DNA from 3 places in the Paenibacillus sp. FSL H8-0079 genome. Region 1 is predicted to be linked to each of the others. Evidence: riboswitches for the same ligand, from Rfam matches in the RefSeq annotation. Region 1 holds a riboswitch; each other region holds the start of a gene.
What was found. Region 1 has a riboswitch for S-adenosylmethionine ahead of MHI06_RS24260 (methionine ABC transporter ATP-binding protein). Riboswitches for the same ligand answer to the same signal wherever they lie in the genome.
Positions count from the first base shown of each region.

Region 1 (7,799 bases):
CAACAGAGCATACAGGCCTTTGCCAAACAGAATGCGCTCATCCAGCTTGCCGAAATGTTCAATAACCCGTCCTGCAAGCCCCGCTTCTCGTCCAAGAGGAAAGACGATATGATTCAGACCCGCCAGATTGTGCAGATGGAATGCGGGTTTGGAAAGTACTTCTTTTTGAAAATAAGGATGCTGCACCACCCGGCTCTCGATATAGTTCTGCTCATTAATAATTAATGCCACACTTAGCAGTGAACTGCACCGTTCCAGCCAAAAGCGTTCCCAAAATGGCGTCATGAACGCCGATACGTGAAAGTGTGACAAGAGATGAAAACAGCTTCGTCCGATCCGGCGACTGTTCATATACAGTAGAAGCTGGGGATATGCATCCTGGAAAATGAGTGCGTTACACCGCTCCAGCAGTCGATACATATGCTCACGATCGCTTTGATTCTGTAAATTATGCATCAGATCACTCTGAAGATCTGTCATGTGATATCCGCCGTTGCGAGAGACCATATGAGCCAGTAGCGCCCAATGCAGTTCGGGATATTGCTCGTAGCAATCCAGATAGGCTGCCGTGCGAGTGATGTTACTCCGATTATGCTCTTGGGTCAGCGTCTTAATTTCTTCAAGGATGATACAATCTTCTTCACAGACAAGTGCACTTTGGACCTGATCAGTTCGTGCAAAAGACTTGCCGCTGGCAGGCAACAAACGCTCGACCTCAGACTGTAGGGCAGCTGCCGTATCTGTGTCCCACTCCATGTCACGCAATGGGTGACGTAGCTGTGCTGAAGCTTGCCAGGCTGCCTGTTTACCACGCCAGACTTCCCGGGCAGCACCCGGAATGGAACGGACCATCTGCAGGAGGGACCCGTGATGTTGTGCGCTGGAAGAATCGGTTCTGGTGGAAGTCATGATGTGACATCCTTTCATGATGTTCTGGGTTTAATTTCACAGACCATGTGGTTTATTCTAAGTATGCGCTGATTATTTGACTTCCACTCGCCAATTTGCTTCACTTAGGTTAAGACAAGGTACAGAAAGGAAGATGAACCTAATGGAATCAATTACATCCAAACCGGCATTTGATGTAGCCATTCAATCCCCACGTTTAACGATTGCCGTATTCAAGGCTGACTGGTGTGGAGACTGCAAATACATCGATCCGTTTATGCCTGAGGTTGAAGCGAAATATGCACGTGAACTGACTTTAATTGAGGTCGATGTAGACCAGGTTGGAACCGTTAGTGAAGAGCAGAACATTCTTGGCATTCCGAGCTTTGTGGCGTATACAGATGGCCGCGAACTCGTACGGTACGTGAACAAGCTGCGCAAGTCGAGAGAAGAGATTGAGCAGTTCTTAGATCGCGCAGTTGAAGTGTACAACACGATCCATAAATGATAATAAAAGCATGACAGGTTCATGTTGTAAAAGGGTATACTAGATGAAACGCCATTTCTCTTGAAATAGGGAAATGGCGTTTGTGTGCTCAGGATTCTGTTTAAGACACAATTCAACTGGCATATCCCTCAATTACATATCCCAAATGACCTGTGGGTCATTATTTCACCAGACGTTAACATTTTGTCACAAAGCGCGACGTCAATGAACATTTTATCCGGTATAATGAGTTTAGTTGTGAAATAAGTGTCAAAGTATCGAAACAAGCGGAGAATATTCTTCGCCATCTTAAACCAACAGCGGGTGAGAAAAAATTGAAGCACTTAACTTTATTTAAATGGTTAACCGTATTAACCTGTCTTGTCATGTTTCTGGCCACTTTTGGTGGAGGCATCGTAACCAAAACGGAATCGGGCCTTGGCTGCGGAACGGAATGGCCTTTATGTAACGGAAAACTCGTTCCGGCACATACTGTGGCTTCACTTATTGAATATTCCCATCGCGCTGTAAGCGCACTGGCTGGACTGTTGTCCATTGCCTCGTTTGTTGCTTTTCTGCGGTTCGGTAAGTCACGCCGTGACCTGCAATTGTTTTCTTTCTTAACCTTGGTATTTGTTATCGTCCAGGGAATCATGGGGGCTTTTGCCGTCGTTTTCTCCCAATCTTCAGCAGTCATGGCACTGCATTTCGGCTTTGCGTTGATCGCTTTTGCTAGTTCTCTCATGATGGCCTTGGGCATAAGGCAGGAGGCAAAAGATGGTGGATTGGAGCGCCTGAATAGATACCCTCGGGTTACTAAAAAATTCAGGAATCTGGTCTGGTTCTCCACGGTTTACACGTATCTCGTTGTATACACAGGTGCATTTGTGAGCCACACGGATTCTGCAGGCGGATGTTCCGGATTTCCACTCTGTAATGGGCAGATTATTCCTGAGCTTTCGGGTGGGGTAGCGGTTGCGTTTGCTCACCGTGCTGCGGCTGCGTCGCTCGTAATTGTTATCGCCATTCTGGGTCATTTCGCTTACCGTAATCATCCGGATAACAAAGAAATGCGTACCCTTGGTGTGGTATCCGTTGTTCTGATTCTGATGCAAGTGGTCATTGGTATTTTCATGATGGTGACGATGAGCCGTCCGGAAGTATACATGTTCGTGGCCCTCGCTCATATGCTGGATATCGCCATATTGTTTGGGATTTTAACCTATATGAGTTTCCTAGTGTACAAGCTACATCGCCCGGCTAATCGTTTCTAAATTCCGTTGAAATTGGAACGACTCTTGGGTTAAACTTGAAAGTCCACCATCCAGTGATGTACATCATTGGACAGGTGGACTTTGTTTGATGTCAGGGGGATCAGGGCAACCTATGGCAAGTAGCAATTACACGTATACTCGGAATGGTTATGTATGATGGTGATGAATCTTTGTTGATGTGGAAAAGAGGAGGTTAGTTATGCTGCGAACGTTGCTCGGGGAAAAGCCGCGTATAAACGAAGGGTTATTGAAGGAAGCGATGGAATCCATGGCGCATACGCTCGAGCTGTTTCAGCGACAAATGCATGTGGACCATGATCCCACGCATGACTATCGGAAACTGTATGTGTGGACGCAGGGACTCATCTCCTCACTGGATGAACTGGAGCAAAGCTGTTTCGCTGCTGCTCATTTTCGCAAAAAGGTCGTTGCAGGATCTACGGACGATATGACGCAGGCAGAGAAAGCCGAGTATGCCCGATATGTTTATTTCTATAAAGATGGGTTCATCCGTTGTTTTGCCATTCTGGATAAAGTCGGCACGGTATTGAATGAAATATTCGAGCTGAATACCTCAAATACAAAAGCGCATTTTTCTTATTTTACCGTGTTAAGGCAGTTCGATTATGCGACGCAGCATCATGACCTTGCTTTGCGGTTGATTCAGATCAAGGATTCATATCGTGAACCGATGAGTAAGCTTCGCAAACGACGTAATATGGAAATTCACTACATGAACTCTGAAATGCATGATGATTTGTGGCAGTTACACCAGACGTTGCAAGGGAAAGTGAAATTGGAGGATCTGGATCAGCATGTGCATGAAATGCGTCAGGGCGTGGATATGGTGTGTGAAACGTTAAGTACTTCATACGGCTACATTAATCAGATATGGCTTAAGCGAGGTAAGAAACGTTAACGCAGTAAAATAAATGAAATAATTCCCTTTGACAAATCGGAATACTTGGATTATACTGAGTTTCAGATCGAATGGTACATGAATATCATTATTTTTACAGAAGTTTCTGAACTTTCGAACAGTATATAACATGAACTACATGAACTTATAGAATCTTACAACCTCATATTTCTTATCGAGAGCGGCGGAGGGACAGGCCCGATGAAGCCCGGCAACCGATTTATACTGAATGACACATGTGTCATTCGTTATAGATGTTAGGTGCTAATTCCTACAAAATGGTGCAAGACACGATTTTGGCAGATGAGAAGGTAAATTCACGTGAAGAGCCGTCTTTGTATCTGCAAAGGGGCTCTTCTTTTTTTGTACGTAAAGGGGAGTTTTCCTTTCTTTCGGGTAAAGATACATGTAGGTGGTAGGAAGGGGCAAGTGCTATTGATTGAATTAAAAGGATTGACCAAGACGTATGGTAAAGGGGCAAAATCCACAACAGCGTTATCCAATCTGGATTTGAGCATCTGCAAGGGTGAAATTTATGGCGTCATTGGCCATTCCGGAGCAGGTAAAAGTACACTGATTCGCTGTATTAATTTGTTGGAACGTCCAACGGAGGGTGAAGTATGGGTCGACGGAGTCAACCTGACTGACCTGAGTAAAACTGAATTGCAGCAACAGAGACGCAAGATCGGCATGATTTTTCAACACTTTAATCTGCTATCCTCGGCATCGGTATATGACAATGTGGCTTTTCCACTAAAGCTTGTAAATACACCTAAGGAAGCCATTGATCGCAAAGTGAAGGAAATGCTCGCTCTGGTTGGCCTGGAGCAACACAGCAGTAAATATCCGGCTCAATTATCTGGTGGACAGAAACAACGTGTTGGGATTGCAAGAGCGCTTGCGAGTGATCCGAATGTACTTCTCTGTGATGAGGCTACTTCGGCACTTGATCCGCAGACGACGAATTCAATCCTGAAATTATTGCTCGACATTAATGAAAAGTACAACCTCACGATTGTGCTGATTACACATGAGATGCACGTCATCCAGAACATCTGTGACAAGGTTGCTGTCATTCATCAAGGTGGCATTGTGGAACAGGGACCTGTAACAGAAGTATTCCTGAAGCCGCAGCACGCCATTACGCGGGACTTCACGATGCGTGACCATGAAGCTGGACTTGCTCTGGAAGAGACCGCTCTGGCGAATGCAAGCGTTGAATTGCAGGCAGGTGTTGCTTCTAAACTAGTGAAGATTTCCTTTCTGGGTCATAAAACATATGAAGCGATTTTGTCCAGAACGGTACGTAAGACAGGTGTGGATTTTGCCATCCTGCAAGGTACGATCTCTACGATCAAACAGGTTCCTTATGGGCAGTTGACCGTTCGATTCGAGGGTGAGTCAGATGCGATTGAACGGACCATATCCGAATTGACCGCAGAGGGACTTGATGTGGAGGTGCTTCGTTAGATGGATTTTTCAACCGTACGTTGGGAAGAGGTTGGTAAAGCTTCCATAGAGACACTGCAAATTTTGGGTGTATCAGGCTTGTTTACCGTTATCTTTGGTTTACCACTCGGAGTTCTGCTGTTCATGACAGCCCGATCTGCTTCGATTAAGTCACGGGCAGTGTACACGATACTATCCCTGATTGTTAATATTTTGCGCTCAGTCCCATTTATCATATTGATTGTTGCACTTATCCCATTTACTCGTATACTCGTCGGTACTGCTACCGGGGTGCTCGGCGTTATACCTCCTTTGGTTATTTCAGCAGCTCCTTATTTTGCCCGTTTGGTGGAAACTACTTTGCGTGAAGTCGATCGGGGTGTCATTGAAGCTGCACAGGCGATGGGTGCATCGACCGGACAGATTGTAAGACGGGTGTTACTGCCTGAGGCGTTGCCTGGTCTGCTTGCTGGTATAACAATTACCATCGTTACGCTCGTCTCCTATACGGCGATGGCGGGCATGGTCGGTGGTGGAGGTCTGGGAACACTGGCAATTAACTATGGATACTTCCGTTATCAGAATGAAATCATGATCATATCCGTCGTGTCGATGATCATTCTAGTGCAAATTCTCCAGATGGCTGGAGATCGCTTGGTTACATTTTTCACCAGGAAATAACACATAGATTACATGATGGTTATGCAATAATGCGGACGCCACATGACAAAAATGATTAGAGAAGGGGTTTTACACATGAAAAAATGGTCTTTTGCTCTACTTAGTCTTATGTTGATTGCGGTTCTCGCAGCTTGCGGAAACAACAAGGACGCCGATAGCGGCGCAGACAATTCAGCAGGTGCACCTCGTACAGTTGAATTGAAAGTTGGAGCTTCACCTACACCACACGCAGAGATTCTGGAAAGTATCAAGCCTGAACTGGAAGCACAAGGTATTCGTTTGCAAGTCGTAACGTTCAATGACTATGTTCAACCCAATCAGCAACTTGCTGATGAAAAATTGGATGCAAACTTCTTCCAACACCAACCTTACCTGGACACAGAGAATAAAGAACGTGGATTCAACCTCGTTGCTGTAACACCTGTTCATGTTGAGCCTTTTGGCGGATACTCCAAAAAGATTAAGTCTTTGGATGAACTGGCAGACGGCGCAAAAGTAGCGATCCCGAATGACCCATCCAATGGTGGACGTGCACTGTTGTTGCTCGCGAAGGAAGGCATCATTACGCTGAAAGACAACACAAATATCACTTCTACGATTCAAGATATCACAGCAAATCCGAAGAACCTGGATATCATCGAGCTGGATGCAGCTATGATGCCTCGTCAATTGGATGAAGCGGATCTGGTATTCATCAACGCTAACTATGCGCTCGAAGCGAACCTGAATCCGGCGAATGATGCTTTGCTGATCGAAGATCTGCAAGGTAATCCATACGCTAACATCCTCGTTTCCCGTGAGGACAACAAGGATGCAGATGCGATCCAGAAACTGGCTGCTGCTCTGCACTCCGAAGAAGTGAAAACATTTATCGAAGAACGTTATAAAGGTGCAGTTGAACCTGCAACTGAATAATTCACGATATGTATGATATGATGTGAAGCTATTAAGAAATAAGCCGTATATCTCTCCAGAAGAGATATACGGCTTATTTTATGTTTCCTAATCTGTGCTGACGTGGGAATCAACAAGGGTCAGGGTGGGAGTAGACCAACTGATGCTTGGTCTTATCGTATGTTGGTTCGATTTCCCAACCTGTTATGTGTGTTCTATATTCAGGATCGAGCTCTCTGTTGTCTTCTTCTGTGCCACGGATATAACTGCTTAACAGTTCTTCGGCACTTAAATTTTGATCGTCATCATGGATATGACCGGTCTTCACATACTCGAACACGACATACCACGAGCCGAATTCACTATTGCTGGTTAGACTTCCGATTTCGATCAAGATCTATAAGGAATCACAGGTTGATGATTCCTTATAGATAAGCGAGTTGTAGGAGGAGGATAAATCTTTTATACTGGATAGTGACTGCTCTTTGAAGAGGGGGATGAACGTGAAGGGAAAGATTGCCCTCATAACGGGAAGTGCCAAAGGTCTTGGTAAAATGACAGCCCTCAGTCTGGCAGATCAAGGGTGTCATATTGCCCTCAACTATGTACACAGCAGAACAGAAGCTGAGGCTTTAAGGGCTCAGATTACAGCCAAGGGTGTGCGGTGCATTGCCATCCAGGCGGATATATCCAAGGTTGAAGATATTGCTTCATTGGTTGAACAAGTGGAAGACAAGCTGGGCAGCATTGATATTTTGGTGAATAACGCAGGGCCATTTGTCCGTGAGCGTCGATTATTTGCGGATTATGCTGAAGATGAGGTTCAGATGCTTGTGCAGGGAAACCTGCTGGGACCGATGTTGCTCGATCAACGTGTGTTGCCGGAGATGAGACGCAAGCAATGGGGACGCATTATCCATTTTGGCTTCAGTCATGCTGGAGAAGCGAGATCTTGGCCTCATCGCGCCGTATATGCGGCTGCGAAGGTAGGTCTGGTATCTTTTACGAAGACACTCGCCGTTGAGGAAGCTCCTTATGGAATTACGGTTAACATGGTATGCCCAGGAGACATTCGTGGTGCGAACAAAGAGAAAACGATTGATGAGATGGCAGGCATCACCGACGAGGAAACGCCAAGAGGGCGTCCTGGCAGCGGTGAAGATATTGCACGAGTGATTACGTATCTGTGCCTTGATCATTCCGATTT
Region 1 covers NZ_CP150300.1:5,429,743-5,437,541, reverse strand. Annotated here, with positions in the region: gene MHI06_RS24280 (DUF2515 family protein) at 1-909, opposite strand, end outside; gene MHI06_RS24275 (thioredoxin family protein) at 1,052-1,396, shown strand; gene MHI06_RS24270 (heme A synthase) at 1,711-2,649, shown strand; gene MHI06_RS24265 (Cthe_2314 family HEPN domain-containing protein) at 2,849-3,568, shown strand; SAM riboswitch class I at 3,738-3,878, shown strand; gene MHI06_RS24260 (methionine ABC transporter ATP-binding protein) at 4,004-5,038, shown strand; gene MHI06_RS24255 (methionine ABC transporter permease) at 5,039-5,698, shown strand; gene MHI06_RS24250 (MetQ/NlpA family ABC transporter substrate-binding protein) at 5,774-6,613, shown strand; gene MHI06_RS24245 (SDR family oxidoreductase) at 7,096-7,799, shown strand, end outside.

Region 2 (7,799 bases), 3.3 Mb from region 1:
CAACTTGTTTAAGAGAAGCAAGTTCTGGTGGCAACATCGTATTTCTGTACTCCACATATCGTAACACAGGTTACATGTGAAAAAAAGCACCTTATGTACAGGTGCTTTAAAAATAAGTAAAAATTTTTACATATGGAATCAAATTTATTCGATATTAAACGATACACTTAGGCGTTTTGGGGTACCCACTTTTCCTAGGATTCCTGAAGTGCTTGTTCCAAATCTACAATCAGATCTTCAATGTCTTCGAGACCCACCGAGAAACGCAGCAGCCCATCTGTAATGCCTCGGTCACGGCGAACCTCAGCCGGCATTGCCGCATGAGACATCATCGCTGGGTAAGACAGAATGCTCTCCACAGCTCCCAAGCTTACAGCAACAATGGGTAGCTTCACCCGGTTAAGAACTGCTTTCGCGCGATCGCCTGAACCAACGTCAAACGAAACGACAGCTCCATACCCCGTTGACTGGCGCTCATGTGCCTCACGGCCCGGATGATCCTCCAGTCCAGGATAAAAAACAGCGGTAATATCACTGCGCTCATTAAGCCAAGCCGCCAGTTTGGCTGTGCTCTGTTCGCTGTGAGCCATGCGAGCTCCCAAGGTTTTCATGCCGCGCATCAGAAGCCAGGATTCTTGAGCCCCAAGTACAGTTCCGAGTCCATTTTGCAACTGTTTCAGTTGTACGCCAAGTGATTCCGTGCGAGCAACGGCTAACCCTGCCAGTACATCACTGTGACCTCCGAGAAACTTCGTAGCACTATGTACGACGATATCCACGCCCAGCTCAATTGGACGCTGATAGTAAGGTGTCATAAAAGTGTTATCCAGAATCGTGATCAGGTCATTTTCCTTCGACCAGTCAGTCACAGCAGCGATATCCGTGATTCGCAGTGTCGGGTTGGACGGTGTTTCCATATAAACTGCCTTGGTGTTCGGCTTGAGCGCCGCTTTTACTTCATCTATATTGGTCATGTCTACAAAGGTCGTCTCGATCTGCATACGGCTCAATATGGAAGTAAGCAAACGATACGTACCTCCATATACATCTTCCGTTACAATCATATGATCCCCTGCGGAGAACATCATGAACACACTGGAAATCGCGGCCATTCCCGATGAATAGGCGAATCCTCGCGCTCCACCCTCCAGCAGTGTGATGTAATCTTCCAGTGCCTGACGTGTCGGATTACCCGAACGACTGTAATCATGTTGAGGCGGATTGAAGATATCAAAATGATGGAACGTTGAAGCTTGATAGATCGGTACACTGGAAGCTCCAGTCGTTTTGTCGATCTCATCACCGAAATGAAGCAATTTGGTATTGAATTTCAACTCGGAATTTGGCTTGTTATTGGACTCACTCATGATGCACGCCTCCTTCAACTTCCTGTTGTGCAACGGTAAGCGCATTGCCGAGATCTGCTATCAGATCATCCGCATGTTCAATGCCCACGGAGAACCGGAGCAGACGGTCATCCACACCTACAGCCTCACGAATTTCAAGCGGTATATCCGCATGCGTTTGTACCGCCGGGTAAGTCATAAGAGATTCGACTCCACCGAGACTTTCGGCAAAAGCAATGAGTTTGATATGACGCAGCAATGGTTCAACATAACGTGCATCCTTCACTTTGAAAGAGAAGATACCTGTGTTACCCGTGGATTGTTTATTCTGCACCGCATACCCCGGATGATCCGACAGGCCTGGATGATACACTTCACCCACTGCTGGATGCTCAAGCAAGTATTTGGCAATGGTAAGCGCATTGTATTCATGACGCTCCATGCGAAGAGCCAGCGTTTTCATGCCTTTCATTAACTGGTAAGAGTCACTTGGAGACAACACGGCGCCAATGGAATTATGCAGGAACGCCATTTCCGCAGATAATGCCTCACCCTTGGTTATGATTAATCCGGCTAACACATCATTGTGTCCGCCCAGATATTTGGTAGCACTATGAATGATGATATCGGCACCCAATTCAATCGGACGTTGGAAAAATGGAGTCAGCAACGTGTTGTCAACAATTGTCAACAGGTTGTAACTTTTCGCCCAGGAAGCGACGGCTTCCACATCTGTAATCATCATCAGCGGATTCGTTGGTGTCTCGATGAATACAGCTTTGGTATTCGGTTGACGAACATTCTCCAGTGCTGCAAGGTCATTCGTGTCCACATAACTTGCAGTTACGCCGAAACGAGACAGGATGCGTTCAAGTAGACGATAGGTTCCGCCATACAGATCCAGCGATACAATCAGATGATCCCCTTGACCAAACATGGCAAAGATGGTTTGCAGCGCGGCCATACCTGAGCTACAGGCAAACCCTGCATCACCGGACTCCAGCGCTGCAGCTGCTTCTTCCAACACTTTGCGTGTTGGGTTGGTCGTACGAATATAATCAAACCCCGTGCTTTGACCAAGCTTCGGGTGGCGAAACGCAGTGGATTGATAGATCGGAAAGTTAATGGCGCCTGTTACCGGTTCATTGATGGACCCAATTTGTGCTAAGCGGCTTTCGATTTTCAACTTGTTGTTGTCTTCCATTGCTGCATCCTCCTGTAATCTCGATTAGATTTGCGGGCCAATATCGTAAGGTGTTTCTTGATACACATAGTAATTGAGCCAATTAGAGAATAATAAGTTGGCATGAGCACGCCAAGTAGCCGGTGGCACACGGGAAGGATCATCATTCGGATAATAATGTCTAGGTAATGCAATATCCATCCCTTTCGCTGCATCCCGGTCATACTCCCACTTTAATGAGAAAGGGTCATACTCGGCATGTCCTGTAGCAAAAATCTGTTTGCCGTCTTTGGTAGCAACCAGGAAAATACCAGCTTCCTCGGATTCAGCCAAAATCTCTAATTTCTCATTCTTTTCAATATCTTCGCGTCGCACTTCCGTATGACGGGAATGTGGAACGTTGAATACTTCATCAAATCCACGCAACAACGGAACATGAGGCTTGTTGATGGTATGTGGGAAAACCCCAAAACACTTCTCATCAAGCGCAACCTTGGGTACATCGAAATGATGGTATAAACCTGCCTGGGAAGCCCAGCATATATGCAGGGTTGAAGTCACATTGGTTTTGGTCCATTCGAAGATCTCCTGGATTTCATTCCAATAGTTCACGTCTTCGAAATCCATCTGTTCCACAGGGGCACCCGTAATGATCATTCCATCGAAACGACGATGCTCAATCTCATCGAAGGTTTTGTAGAACAGATCCAAATACTCCTGAGACGTATTCTTCGACGTATGGGATTTGGGATGTACCAGAACGACATCCACCTGAATGGGCGTGTTTCCCACCAGACGAAGCAATTGTGTTTCGGTCGTTTCCTTTGTGGGCATCAGGTTTAATATAGCGATACGGAGTGGACGAATATCCTGCTGGTATGCAGAAGTTTCATCCATGACGAAGATATTCTCTCCTTCAAGGACTTCTTTTGCTGGTAGCGTATCGGGTATTTTGATTGGCATGGGTAGTCTAACTCCTCCTTGTGCATAAATAGATGCAGCCACTGCTGGCTTGATGTCTTCACATCAATACAGTTGTAGGCTGCCATGAGCTTGTCTACAACCATTGGATTGAAGTTCCATCCAAAGTTACGACAATCTCAAGTTCCTTAGCGAAAATCACTGCTGAGAAGTCGGGGCATATGACAAAGACCTTCCTCGGATTTCGAGAAAGGTCATATGTAAATAGATATGCGCCTCTCTCATCTCTCAGTTACAACAGTGCCACTTGACACTTGGTCGCTGCAAGAATTAGCACCGTGCGGTATACCGCCGGTTGCCGGGTTTCATCGGGCCAGTCCCTCCACCTACTCTTGATAAGATTTCGCTGTATTAGATTGTAATTTAATGTGGTTCACCGTCTACTTTATTACATTAATGCCCTCACGTCAAGTTGCAGTTCTACGTCTGCTTTCCAGATCGGAACCGTTCATCATCCGTTGTCATACACTGCCTCAGGGCGCGAAATAGACACATTTTTGCGCTTGAAAGCACCTTGTACCAGCGGTATACTAAACAAGGTGTTATAAACCCTTATGTGAGAGGTGACATATTAAATGGATGGCGACCCGAGGCCTGACTGGCAGCCGAATTCCGACAAACTGCATAGAGAATTGACATCAGCATGCCGGCAGCGGGACGTGACTTCCGTTTGATTATATAGTGAACGCAGCCCTGATCTCCAGGCTCCGCTGCCGACCGGCTGATTTGTTCTTTTTGCGCCCATAATGATAATATCCGCCAAGTTGGCGGGTGCAGAAGGAGTAGATTAACAATGAAAATCCGGTTGGTTAACAACGGTGTATTTATTCCGGTGGACGACATTCAGCAGGCGCTGACTCCACCAGCGGAAGGATTTTACTGGATTGATGCGGACGTAGACGATTTGGCGGTACTTCAGCCGCTGTTCTTGATGCATGATCTGGCAGTGGAAGATTGTCTCAGTGATGAAGAACAACGTCCGAAGATTGAAATTTATGAGAACCATTACTTTATTGTGATTAATAGCATCCGTTTTGATGATGAAGAGATTTTTCTACGTGCGGTGAACTTGTTCCTCGGCAGACATTTCATTATTAGTGTTACGAAGCAGAAGGTCAGCGAATTGCGCACCCTGAAGCCCATCCTGTGGGAACAGGAAATCAGTACACCGGATCGTCTGCTCTACCTGCTGGTTGACTTGATTGTTGATAATTATTTCACCGTAGGTGACCGAATTGAAGCTCGGATCGAGAAGCTTGAGGAAGACATTCTGATGCACACCAAAAAGTCACATCTGAATGAAATCATCGGACTGCGCAGTGAGATTCTGTGGCTGAAAAAAGTCCTTGGACCTCAGAAAGAGGTCATTAATACACTGAACAAAAAAGATCTGCGTCTCATCGATGATCAACTGCAAAAGTATTTCAGTGACATCTATGAGAATGCTGTAAAAATATCTGAAACCTTTGAAACATATCGCGACCTGATGGGCAACTTACGAGAAGCCTACCAGTCCAGTATTGCGAACCGGGCGAATGAGATCATGCGTGTGTTTACTGCCATTACCACGGTCTTCATGCCGCTGACGGTCATTACGGGTATATACGGAATGAACTTTACGAATATGCCAGAGCTTAACTGGAAATACAGCTATTTTGTTGTGATTGGCCTGATGGTAACACTGGGCCTGAGCATGTTCTTCATTTTCCGCAAAAAAGACTGGGTATGAACTCGTATGAAATAACAAAGACGAAGCGCTCCTGTGGGAGAAACGCCTCGTCTTTTTTTCATTTCCTTCACCTAACCAACATTCTGCTCTGTCTCTGCATGCCGACGAAAACGGATTCGAATCATGCGCAGTCTTTCATAGACCTGCTCCAGACTTCCTCCGTCAGGCTTCTCTCCTCCATACACCTTATGTAATACTGGCTTCAGGAACGTATCTCCCAGCTCCTCATACGCGCTCCATACGGCCTCTTGTTCGTTCTCTGGCATAACTGCCAACTCTACATCAAGAAGACAATCGGTGTCATAACCTTCAAGATCCAGTGTCTCTAACAGCTCAATCAACTCACGTCGGGATAATCCGGATCGATTAACAATCTCCTCTAACGTAAAACCTTCCTTCATGCCTTCAAGCACTTGCTTACGCGTGGTGAACTTGTCGAGTTCCTGTTTGTACTTCTGCTCTCTCTGCTTGTATAACCAGCTCTCATACTCTTCTTCCTTCAGCGCCGTGTATACCCAGTCCAGCGGGAATGTCGTTGAACGCTCCAACCCGTTCGTAATCTCCATCCATTCCGTACCATACTCGGTTGCTTTGCTCTCTCCTACGCCGGGCAGTTGCATCAGCTCATCCATGGACTGTGGAACAAAGGCACTGATCAAACGCAGCAGACGATTTGTTGCAATAAAATACGGTGCCTTCCGGTCAGACACAACTCTCTTCCTGCGCCATGTGCACAGATCCGTATATAACTGCTCGTTGCCGTATAGTTCACTATAACAATGGAGCCGCTGCCCACCATAACTGCGTGACTTCAGATCATCATTCTCGTGGAATAACCCCTGCAACTGCGGTCGGTACCCCTCACTCATCTGTATGGCAAGCTGATGACGGTAGATATGAAGTAGCTCCTCCCAAGAGGTCCCTTCGTACCAGATGCTGTCCTCACGTTCTCCTTCCTCGTAGCGACTCCATCCCAGCTGCCAGCTATCGTCCTCTTCCCCAATCCATAGCTGCGCATACTCTGCATTCTGATCTGACAATCTGGACAATCTGTTCATGAAAATGACTTCCATTTTCCGTTCCCTCCCTTTGACATTTCAGCCTATACAGGTTAGATATGCTAACTACAGGCAGCAAAAAAAACACCTCTCCTGCAAAATTCATGCAAGAGAGGTGCTTCCTCATTAACCGTACTATGCTGTTGCCCATATCATACCACAATGGTAAAATTCGTCAATCCCTTATTGTACTACTTGTTCAGCGCTAATTTGGCAAGCGCCAGCGAACCACACAGCCCTGCATTGTCACCAAGTCCTGGTGATACAATATACTGGTCAATGTCGGATTGAAGTGCCGGATGCTGAACATATCCTGCAAGCAACTCCTGCAGTTTGCTACGAACCATTGGGAACAGATGCTCCTGCTTCATTACCCCGCCACCCATTACGATTTTCTGCGGTGAGAGAATCAGAACATAGTTCATCAGTGCGTGTGCCAGGTAATGTGCTTCGATCTCCCATGCTTTATGATCTGCGGGCAGTTCATAAGCCGGTTGCTCCCAACGTTTGTTAATGGCCGGTCCTGCTGCAAGGCCTTCGAGACAGTCACCATGATACGGACAGAAACCTTCGTATGTATCCTCCGGATGTCTGCGTACAATGATATGTCCCATCTCTGGATGTGACAATCCATGGACCATTTTACCGCCAACTACAGCACCTGCACCAATGCCTGTACCCACAGTGATATACAGACAGCTCTCAAGACCTTGTGCAGCGCCCCAGGTTGCTTCTCCAAGTGCCGCGCCATTCACATCCGTATCAAATGTCATCGGTACATCAAAATGCTCCTTGAGCTTGCCAATCACGTTATACTGTCCCCAATGTGGTTTCGGTGTTGTTGTGATATAACCATACGTTGGGCTTCCTTCAATCGGATCAATCGGGCCAAATGAACCTACGCCCAGCGCTTCAATGCCTTTGCCTTCAAAAAATGAAATCACTTGAGCCATGGTCTCTTCCGGTGTCGTCGTGGGAAAACTTACGCGTTCCAGAACTTCTCCATTTTCCGTGCCAATACCACATACAAATTTGGTTCCGCCTGCTTCAATTGCGCCTAAGATCGTCATGTTAGTCACACTCCCAAGTTAGTTTAATAGGAATTGATATTATTTTAATTAATGACACTGTAATTACCCTGCTACTTAATCTCCAGCTTGGACAATCGTTTCATCAACGTCTGCCTCCAGCTGTCTGACAGCGCAGGAATGGCCAGCAGCGCCTGAATACCTTCAGCATTTTCTTTCCCCTGATGCATAATTCGATTGGCTTCAAGAACCGTCATTGAGGCTGGATCGGTGTTAATCCGTCGAAATATCGACGAAGGCCTTACCTCCCCTTCTTGCAGTACACGAAAGTAAAAGCCGGTATGTCCACTCTCCTGAAAATAAACAGGTAGCTCCTTATAGTCATACCTCGCACCCAGCTTGAAGCAAGGTTGTCTGGGCTGACTGACCTGCACCGTGGCTTCGCCCAACTCGTACATATCACCAATCCGGACG
Region 2 covers NZ_CP150300.1:1,988,136-1,995,934, reverse strand. Annotated here, with positions in the region: gene MHI06_RS09100 (PLP-dependent transferase) at 195-1,367, opposite strand; gene MHI06_RS09095 (PLP-dependent transferase) at 1,360-2,550, opposite strand; gene metA (homoserine O-succinyltransferase) at 2,575-3,492, opposite strand; SAM riboswitch class I at 3,729-3,852, opposite strand; gene corA (magnesium/cobalt transporter CorA) at 4,304-5,239, shown strand; gene MHI06_RS09080 (HRDC domain-containing protein) at 5,311-6,312, opposite strand; gene MHI06_RS09075 (ROK family protein) at 6,489-7,367, opposite strand; gene MHI06_RS09070 (MOSC domain-containing protein) at 7,439-7,799, opposite strand, start outside.
Region 2: another riboswitch for S-adenosylmethionine. It lies ahead of metA (homoserine O-succinyltransferase); the one in region 1 lies ahead of MHI06_RS24260 (methionine ABC transporter ATP-binding protein).

Region 3 (7,799 bases), 320 kb from region 1:
TTACTGGTATCGGAATCATTATGGTTACCCTGTGTCGCAGATTTCCGGGGAAAACCGTGTTCCAGTTCACCCGTGAAATTACGGGGAGCTGGATCGCTTACATACTGGGCGGTGCCATGATTATGTATTTCATGGTCATTGCCGCTTTCGAAATAAGAGTCATGGCTGATGTGACAGGAATGTATCTACTCGAACGCACCCCCACTTGGCCGATTGTGATGGTCTTCATGTGGATCGGTATATATATGATCTCAGGTGGACTTGGTGTCATTGTTCGTGTGTTTGAGATCATTCTGCCGATTACGATCATCATATTTGTCATTGAAATTCTACTTAGTAACCAGCTATTCGAGATTGGTAATCTGAGACCTGTGCTCGGAGATGGGATTATGCCTGTTTTCAAAGGACTGAAGCCTTCACTACTGTCATATACGGGATATGAGGTGATGTTAATCATGACTGCCTATATGAAAAATCCGAAGAAGAGCAATAAGGCGATGAGCTGGGGGATACTCGTATCCACCATTATTTATTTGATCACGGTTGTGATGGTTATAGGCAGTTTATCGCTCGATGGGATCAAAACTCGTACCTGGCCAACGCTGGATTTGGTAAGAAGCTTCGAGATTCAAGGTCTGATATTTGAGCGATTTGAGTCTTTGTTGCTTGTTATCTGGATTATGCAAATTTTTTCGACAACAGCGATTACACATTACTGCGCTTCGGTGGGCATTCGTGACTTGTTTCGCACCAAAAAAATCAAAGGTATTATGTATGGTCTGCTTCCGGTCATTTATGTGACAGCAATGATGCCTAAAACGGTGGATGATACCTTTGCACTGGGGGATATGCTGGGCAATGCATCCGTGTTGTTATTTGCCATCTTACCTCTGATACTGTTGTTGTTAAGTCTGGTTCGTAAAAAAGGAGGCAAGCATGCATGATTCCATTCCGTATGCTCTTACGTGTAGTATCTGCCTTGTGCATTCTGTTGACGCTATCTGGATGCTGGAGCAGCCGGGAGGTAGAGGATTTAAGTCTCTATGTTGGTCTTGGAATCGATGTCGGCAAAGAGACACAATTTGAGAAAGACATCGCTGCTCAGGGAGGTACATATCCAAAGAAGAACTATGTGACCGCTACGGTGCAGATCGCTCCAGGTTTCTCCAACAGTCAATCGAGCCAGCAATCCGGTTCGCCTTCTTCCGGCAAAACATCCTATTCCAATGAACAACTTTCTGGAGATTCTTTGCTGCAAATCTTCCGTCAGTTTGCGTTAAGGCGGGATCGGCCTCTCATCGGACATCATCTGAAGGTGATCGTCATCTCCAAGGATATTGCCAAAAAATATGGTTTGGACCAACTGCTTGATTTTGTCCTTCGAGATAATGATATACGTCCCAACTGTCTCGTACTGATAAGTCATCATCGTGCGGTAGATGTGCTATCTTCGCAGGACCCTTCTCGAATTCCAGCTTTCTATCTAACAGGGATCACGAACAATTCGTATCTATCCAACAAAGTCCTGGAACCAGTGTTGTTATCCAAGCTAGACGCCCAAATGCAGTCCGGTTCCAGCTTCCTGCTCCAGAATGTATTGAATTCGGATGGAGAGGACAAGTTCTCCGGAGGCAGCATATTCGATGGGAAAACGACCAAATTCCTCGGAGAACTTAGTCAAACGGATCTGGAAGGTTTATCGTGGCTCAAGCCCAAAGAACAAGGAGGGGTCTTGAAGACACACAACAAACAGGGATTCACCGTTGTATATGAAATAAAGAAGAAAAAAGTGAAAATCATTCCCAAAGTGGTTGGCAATGATATTTCATTCGATGTGAAGATTGAATCCCAAGGCTGGCTGATGGAGGACTGGCGTGCTCCCGAGGAAGAGGAAAAAGGTGCTTACCTCAGAGAGTTGGAAAAGGAATTTTCTGATCTGGCCGAACAACAGATTCGACAGGTGTTATACAAAATTCAGCATACCTATAAAGCTGATGTGGCGGATTTTCGAGATAGCTTGCGTATCAAAGAACCAAAAACATGGAAGAAAATCAAAGATGATTGGGACCAAATCTTTAGCACTGTACCGATTACGTATGATGTAAAGATCACGATTACCAATCCGGGCTCTTCCACCGAATAGCGTAGAATGGGACATTTATTATTTAAATGTTGACACATTCATGATAGATCGCTATATTAGTAAAAAATCATTTTCTTATCCAGAGAGGTGGAGGGACTGGCCCTTAGAAACCTCAGCAACAGATCTGAAGGATACTGTGCTAATTCCAGCGGGTGAAAGCCTGATAGATAGGAGCGTTTGTTTTTATTTGTCAGTAACGGCGCACTCTTTAGGAAGAGTGGGTCTTTTTTGTTTTTTCTGGATGAAGAAGTAGGGGAGCAGCAGGTATGGAGAACAACAACGACAAAGGGCATTTTCAGCGGAAAATGCAGGCACGGCACGTAGTCATGCTCTCTCTCGGTGGAGTGATTGGAACGGGTTTATTCCTCAGCTCGGGTTACACGATTCAACAGGCGGGACCAATGGGAACCATTTTGTCTTATCTGATCGGAGCGATCGTTGTATATCTGGTGATGCTCTGTCTTGGTGAACTATCTGTTCACATGCCAGAAACAGGAGCGTTTCATAGTTATGCAGCCAAATATATCGGTCCAGCAACAGGCTACACGGTGGCTTGGTTGTATTGGTTAACCTGGACTGTTGCGCTTGGCTCCGAATTTACAGCCGCGGGACTGTTGATGCAGCGATGGTTTCCATCGGTAAATGTTTGGATATGGAGTGCGCTCTTTGCACTAATGATTTTCCTGTTCAATGCCTTAACGGTGAAATTATTTGCGGAATCCGAGTTCTGGTTCTCATCTGTCAAAGTAGTGACTATCGTAGTCTTTATTATGATCGGTGGCGCAGCCATGTTCGGATTCATTCCGATGGCGGATGCTGAACCGGCTCCGTTTCTATCAAATATTACCGCATCCGGGTGGTTCCCTCATGGAGCTACAGCGATACTGATGACTATGCTTGCTGTAAACTTTGCATTCTCCGGTACCGAATTAATCGGCATTGCCGCCGGGGAGACGGAGAATCCGGAGAAGACGATACCGAAAGCGATTCATACAACGCTGTGGCGTTTGGTTATTTTCTTCATCGGAACGATTGTTATCTTGTCTGCCTTGCTACCTATGTCGGATGCCAGTGTACTGGAAAGTCCGTTTGTAGCCGTAATGGAGCGAGTGGGAGTCCCCTATGCAGCAGACATTATGAACTTTGTTATTCTGACGGCGATTCTCTCTGCTGCCAATTCAGGCCTGTATGCTTCGTCGCGGATGCTCTGGTCTCTGGCTGACAAAAAAACGATCTCCCCGTGGTTTGCCAAATTGACCAAACAGGGTGTGCCATTGAATGCACTTCTAATCAGTATGGTTGGTGGTGCGCTGGCTTTGCTGTCCAGTGTCATTGCGCCAGGTACCGTGTATATTACACTGGTTTCCATTTCAGGTCTGGCTGTCGTTGCGGTATGGATGAGCATCAGCGCTTCCCAGTACATGTTCCGCAGACAGTATATCCGGGAAGGACATGCGGTCAAAGATTTGGTCTACCGCACACCGCTGTACCCGGCTGTACCAATTATTTCATTTATATTATGTCTGGCTTCATGCATAGGTATTGCTTTTGACCCGACACAGCGAATTGCACTGTATTGTGGGGTTCCATTTATCGCAGTGTGTTACGCCGCTTATTATCTGACAGAACGTGCGAACAAGAAAAGAGGACAATTACATGACGCAAGCACAACAGACTAATCCCATAGAACAGATCCTACGTGAACACTCAGTCATGATTCTGGATGGAGCGCTGGCGACCGAACTTGAACAGCATGGATGTGATCTGGATGATCCGCTCTGGTCTGCCCGTGTGTTAATTGAGAATCCAGATGTCATCGTTCAGGTCCATGCGGATTATTTTCGAGCAGGAGCCGACTGTGCGATTACATCCAGTTATCAGGCGACGGTGGATGGTTTCCGCAAGAGAGGGATTGGTGAACAGGCAGCACTGGAGCTGATCCGCAAGACGGTGGAGCTGGCTGCACAGGCGAGAGATGACGTGTGGGCAGAAGTGCAGAGTGATTTAGTAGGAAGAGAAAGTTCGACAGGTCAGCTTGTAGAAGCTCCTTCGGTACGTTCCCAGAACGTGGAGCACGAGGAGCATATAACAGATCGTACAGTAGATCGCGAAGGAGATTGTTTTCGTCCACGTCCAATTATTGCCGGGTCCGTTGGGCCATATGGCGCCTATCTGGCGGATGGTTCAGAGTATGTGGGACATTACGGCGTGTCGGATGAGACACTTGTTGCATTTCACCGTCCGCGTATGGCGGCGTTGATTGAAGCGGGGGCTGACATTTTGGCTTTTGAGACCATTCCTTCGTTGCAGGAAGCACAGGTGCTGGTTGATCTACTGAAGGAGTTTCCTCATGCGTATGCTTGGCTATCTTTTTCTTTAAAAAACGGGACAAGCATCAGCGAGGGTACACCACTTGAGGTATGTGCACAGACGTTTGGCTCCGAGCCGCAGATTGTGGCGATTGGCCTGAACTGTGCTCCGATGGAAGTGGTGACGGAAGCCGTAGGTATTCTCAGCCGTGCCAGTGACAAACCTGTTATTGTGTATCCGAACTCGGGAGAAGTGTACGATGCAGCAACGAAGACGTGGAGCGGACAGGGTACTTGTGGCAGCATGAGTGATGCTTCGGAGCAGTGGGTTGCTGCGGGCGCGAAAATTATTGGCGGCTGCTGCCGAACAACGCCACATCAGATTGGTGCACTTGCGAAGAAATGGCGGAAGTAGATCATATCATTATGAAAAGCCTTTCCACATCTAAAATGTACCCTATAAGATGGACACTTTGAAAAAAGCCCATCTTATAGGGTACTTTGTTTATAATGAAAAAAAACGATGTTGGAGCGGAAATGTTATGACGAAAAGATTACTGACGAAGAAAGAACAAGAACAACTAAAACGGAATCCAAATGTGATCGCTGTTAGTGAAAAGGCGATTACGTATACCGATGAATTTAAGCGCCATTTCATTGCACAAAATGAACAGGGTAAACTGCCACGAGACATTTTTGAAGAAGCGGGCTTAGATGTTGAATGTATTGGTTTAGAGCGTGTCCGTTCTTCTGGAAAACGTTGGCGTGCTTCGTATCGTGAAGCGGGTGTAGAAGGCTTACAGGATACACGTAAAACGAATTCAGGTCGCCCTTCGGAACGTGAATTAACATTAGAACAAAAGATTGAACGATTAGAAGCAAAAAATCAATTGTTACGAGCGGAAAATGAACTGCTAAAAAAGCTCGATCTACTCGAAAGGCAGATGTTGAAAAAGAAATAAAAGTGGCTGTAGAGCTGAAGTTTGAACTCATTTATCGGACGATCAGAACGTATAAATTGAAGCGGTTGGTCAGCTATCTATGCGATATTATGGAAGTATCACGTTCGGGTTATTACAATTACTTCACTGAAAAATCAGCGCAAAAGCGTATAGCTGAAGCCGAAGCAGATGAGATGGTAAAGGAAATGATTTTAAAGGCCTATCGATTCCGTGGACGTAAAAAAGGAGCACGCCAAATTAAAATGACATTAGAAAATCAGTACAAGATGACGTACAACTTGAAGCGGATTCGTCGGATCATGAAGAAATTTGAAATCATCTGTCCCATTCGAAAGGCTAATCCAGCCCGTAGAATGGCAAAAGCAACGAAAGAACATCGCACATGTCCAAACGAATTACAGCGCAATTTTAAGCCAGGCGAGGCGGGAAAGGTGTTATTAACCGACATCACCTATTTAACGTACAAAGGCAACCAGCGAGCTTATTTATCAACCATGAAAGACGCACAGACGAATGAGATTTTAGCGTATGAAGTGTCTTCTTCGTTACGCATAGACATTGCGCTGAACACGCTTCATCAATTGAAGAAACACCGACATATCACAAAAGATGCGTTAATCCATTCCGATCAAGGCTTTCATTATACGAACCCACAATTCCAATCCGTAGTGAAAAAAATGGGGTTAACTCAATCCATGTCACGACGAGGAAACTGTTGGGATAACGCTCCCCAAGAATCATTCTTTGGGCATTTTAAGGATGAAACGAATATCAAAGAATGCGAAACATTAGAAGAAGTAAAACGAGAAATTAAGAGTTATATGACGTACTATAATCATTATCGAGGGCAATGGAATTTGAAAAAGCTGCCGCCTGTAAAATACAGACAGCAGCTTCAACAAGTTGCCTAGTTTTTTTTCAAAATGTCCTTTACAAAGGGTACACTTTAATCCTATAAAGGAGTGGAAAGGCTTTTTTTATTGTGTTACTAGATCCTTATTACATTATTCGATAACCAGCATACGTGGTGATGTTTCCCGAATGATTCGGGAAGAAAACCATGAGCCAAGACCTGCTGCAATGATGCTTAGGAAGGCGAACAGTATCATTTCACCCCAATTCAGAATCAATGGAAGTTGCACGATACCATAATTGGAAAGGACCATTTCGAGCAGAAGAGGTAGCACATATACGCCTACGAAAATACCCAGTATTGCTCCTATGGCGGACAACACAACCATTCCCAGGGTGAGCGATAATCGGATTTGACGGGATGTCATCCCCAGCGATTTGTATATCCCGTACGTTCTGCTCTCTTTGCGAATATTGATTCGACAGGTACTGAAAATAATGATGAAGGTCACAACGATGAACAATAATCCAATCAGGCTTATGGGATAGATTAGGATATTAGCAGCTTCCGCATAGACTGAATCGAGCAACGTCTTCTGGGTGACTATCGAAGCGAAATCTTTAAATTGTTCATTCAATTCCCCGGCAACCTTATCCGCTTGTGCCATATCGTTTACATTGATGAAGATGGCATCAAATTCACCATAACCAGGGTTCACACTTCTCATGGCATCGATGGTGATTCGGCCTGAAACAGACATGTTGGCGATCGCCTGATAGATGCCTGTGATGAGGAATGTACGCTTTTCTCCTTCAATATAGATGTCGATGAGATCACCGAGATCTTTGTTTGATGTTTTGGCTACACCTACACCAATGGCAATTTCATTTGCGTGCTGTGGGTTATCCCCTTTTAACGTTTCGAATCCAAGCTCCTGATAACTCCCGTCCAGTACACTCAAGTTGAGACTGATGGATTGGCCCTTTACTGTTGTTGAAGATTCCGGGCTAATTACACCTGTGATGTTCCCTTGCCAGCCTACATTGCGGATCCTCAAATCCTGCGCTAACACGTGCTTAAGTTCAGCCTTGGGGAAGTTACTTTTGTTCACTACGACTGCTGCGATGTTGGCATTGTCATATCCCCATTTGGCTGCTGTCTGTTCAATTCCGATTATACTGGTCAGCAGCACATATCCCAAGACTAGTACGGAGGAAGCTATGGTGGTCAGTAAAAGTGTGAGAACAGAACTTTTGGTGTTTTTGAAAACATGTCGAAGTCCAAGGACCGCGGTCACAGGCATTCGTGTGAAGCCGACCCAGTGTGCCCATGGCGAATTCATTTTTCCAGCCATCCGGCTGTTATCTGTCTCCGACATACCATAACGAATAGCCTGCACGGGCTGTATGCTACGTGCTTTTTTGGCGTACAACACAGTGAACAGTATCACTAGCGCAAATAGAAGTACACCAGCCAGTATGGTCGCGTCCAACCCTTGGACTGGAATGTTCTGATTATCGACTCGAAGAGAG
Region 3 covers NZ_CP150300.1:5,752,599-5,760,397, reverse strand. Annotated here, with positions in the region: gene MHI06_RS25780 (spore germination protein) at 1-944, shown strand, start outside; gene MHI06_RS25775 (Ger(x)C family spore germination protein) at 941-2,143, shown strand; SAM riboswitch class I at 2,216-2,317, shown strand; gene mmuP (S-methylmethionine permease) at 2,410-3,822, shown strand; gene mmuM (homocysteine S-methyltransferase) at 3,800-4,867, shown strand; one part of gene MHI06_RS25760 (IS3 family transposase) at 4,995-5,376, shown strand; one part of gene MHI06_RS25760 (IS3 family transposase) at 5,376-6,325, shown strand; gene MHI06_RS25755 (FtsX-like permease family protein) at 6,419-7,799, opposite strand, start outside.
Region 3: another riboswitch for S-adenosylmethionine. It lies ahead of mmuP (S-methylmethionine permease); the one in region 1 lies ahead of MHI06_RS24260 (methionine ABC transporter ATP-binding protein).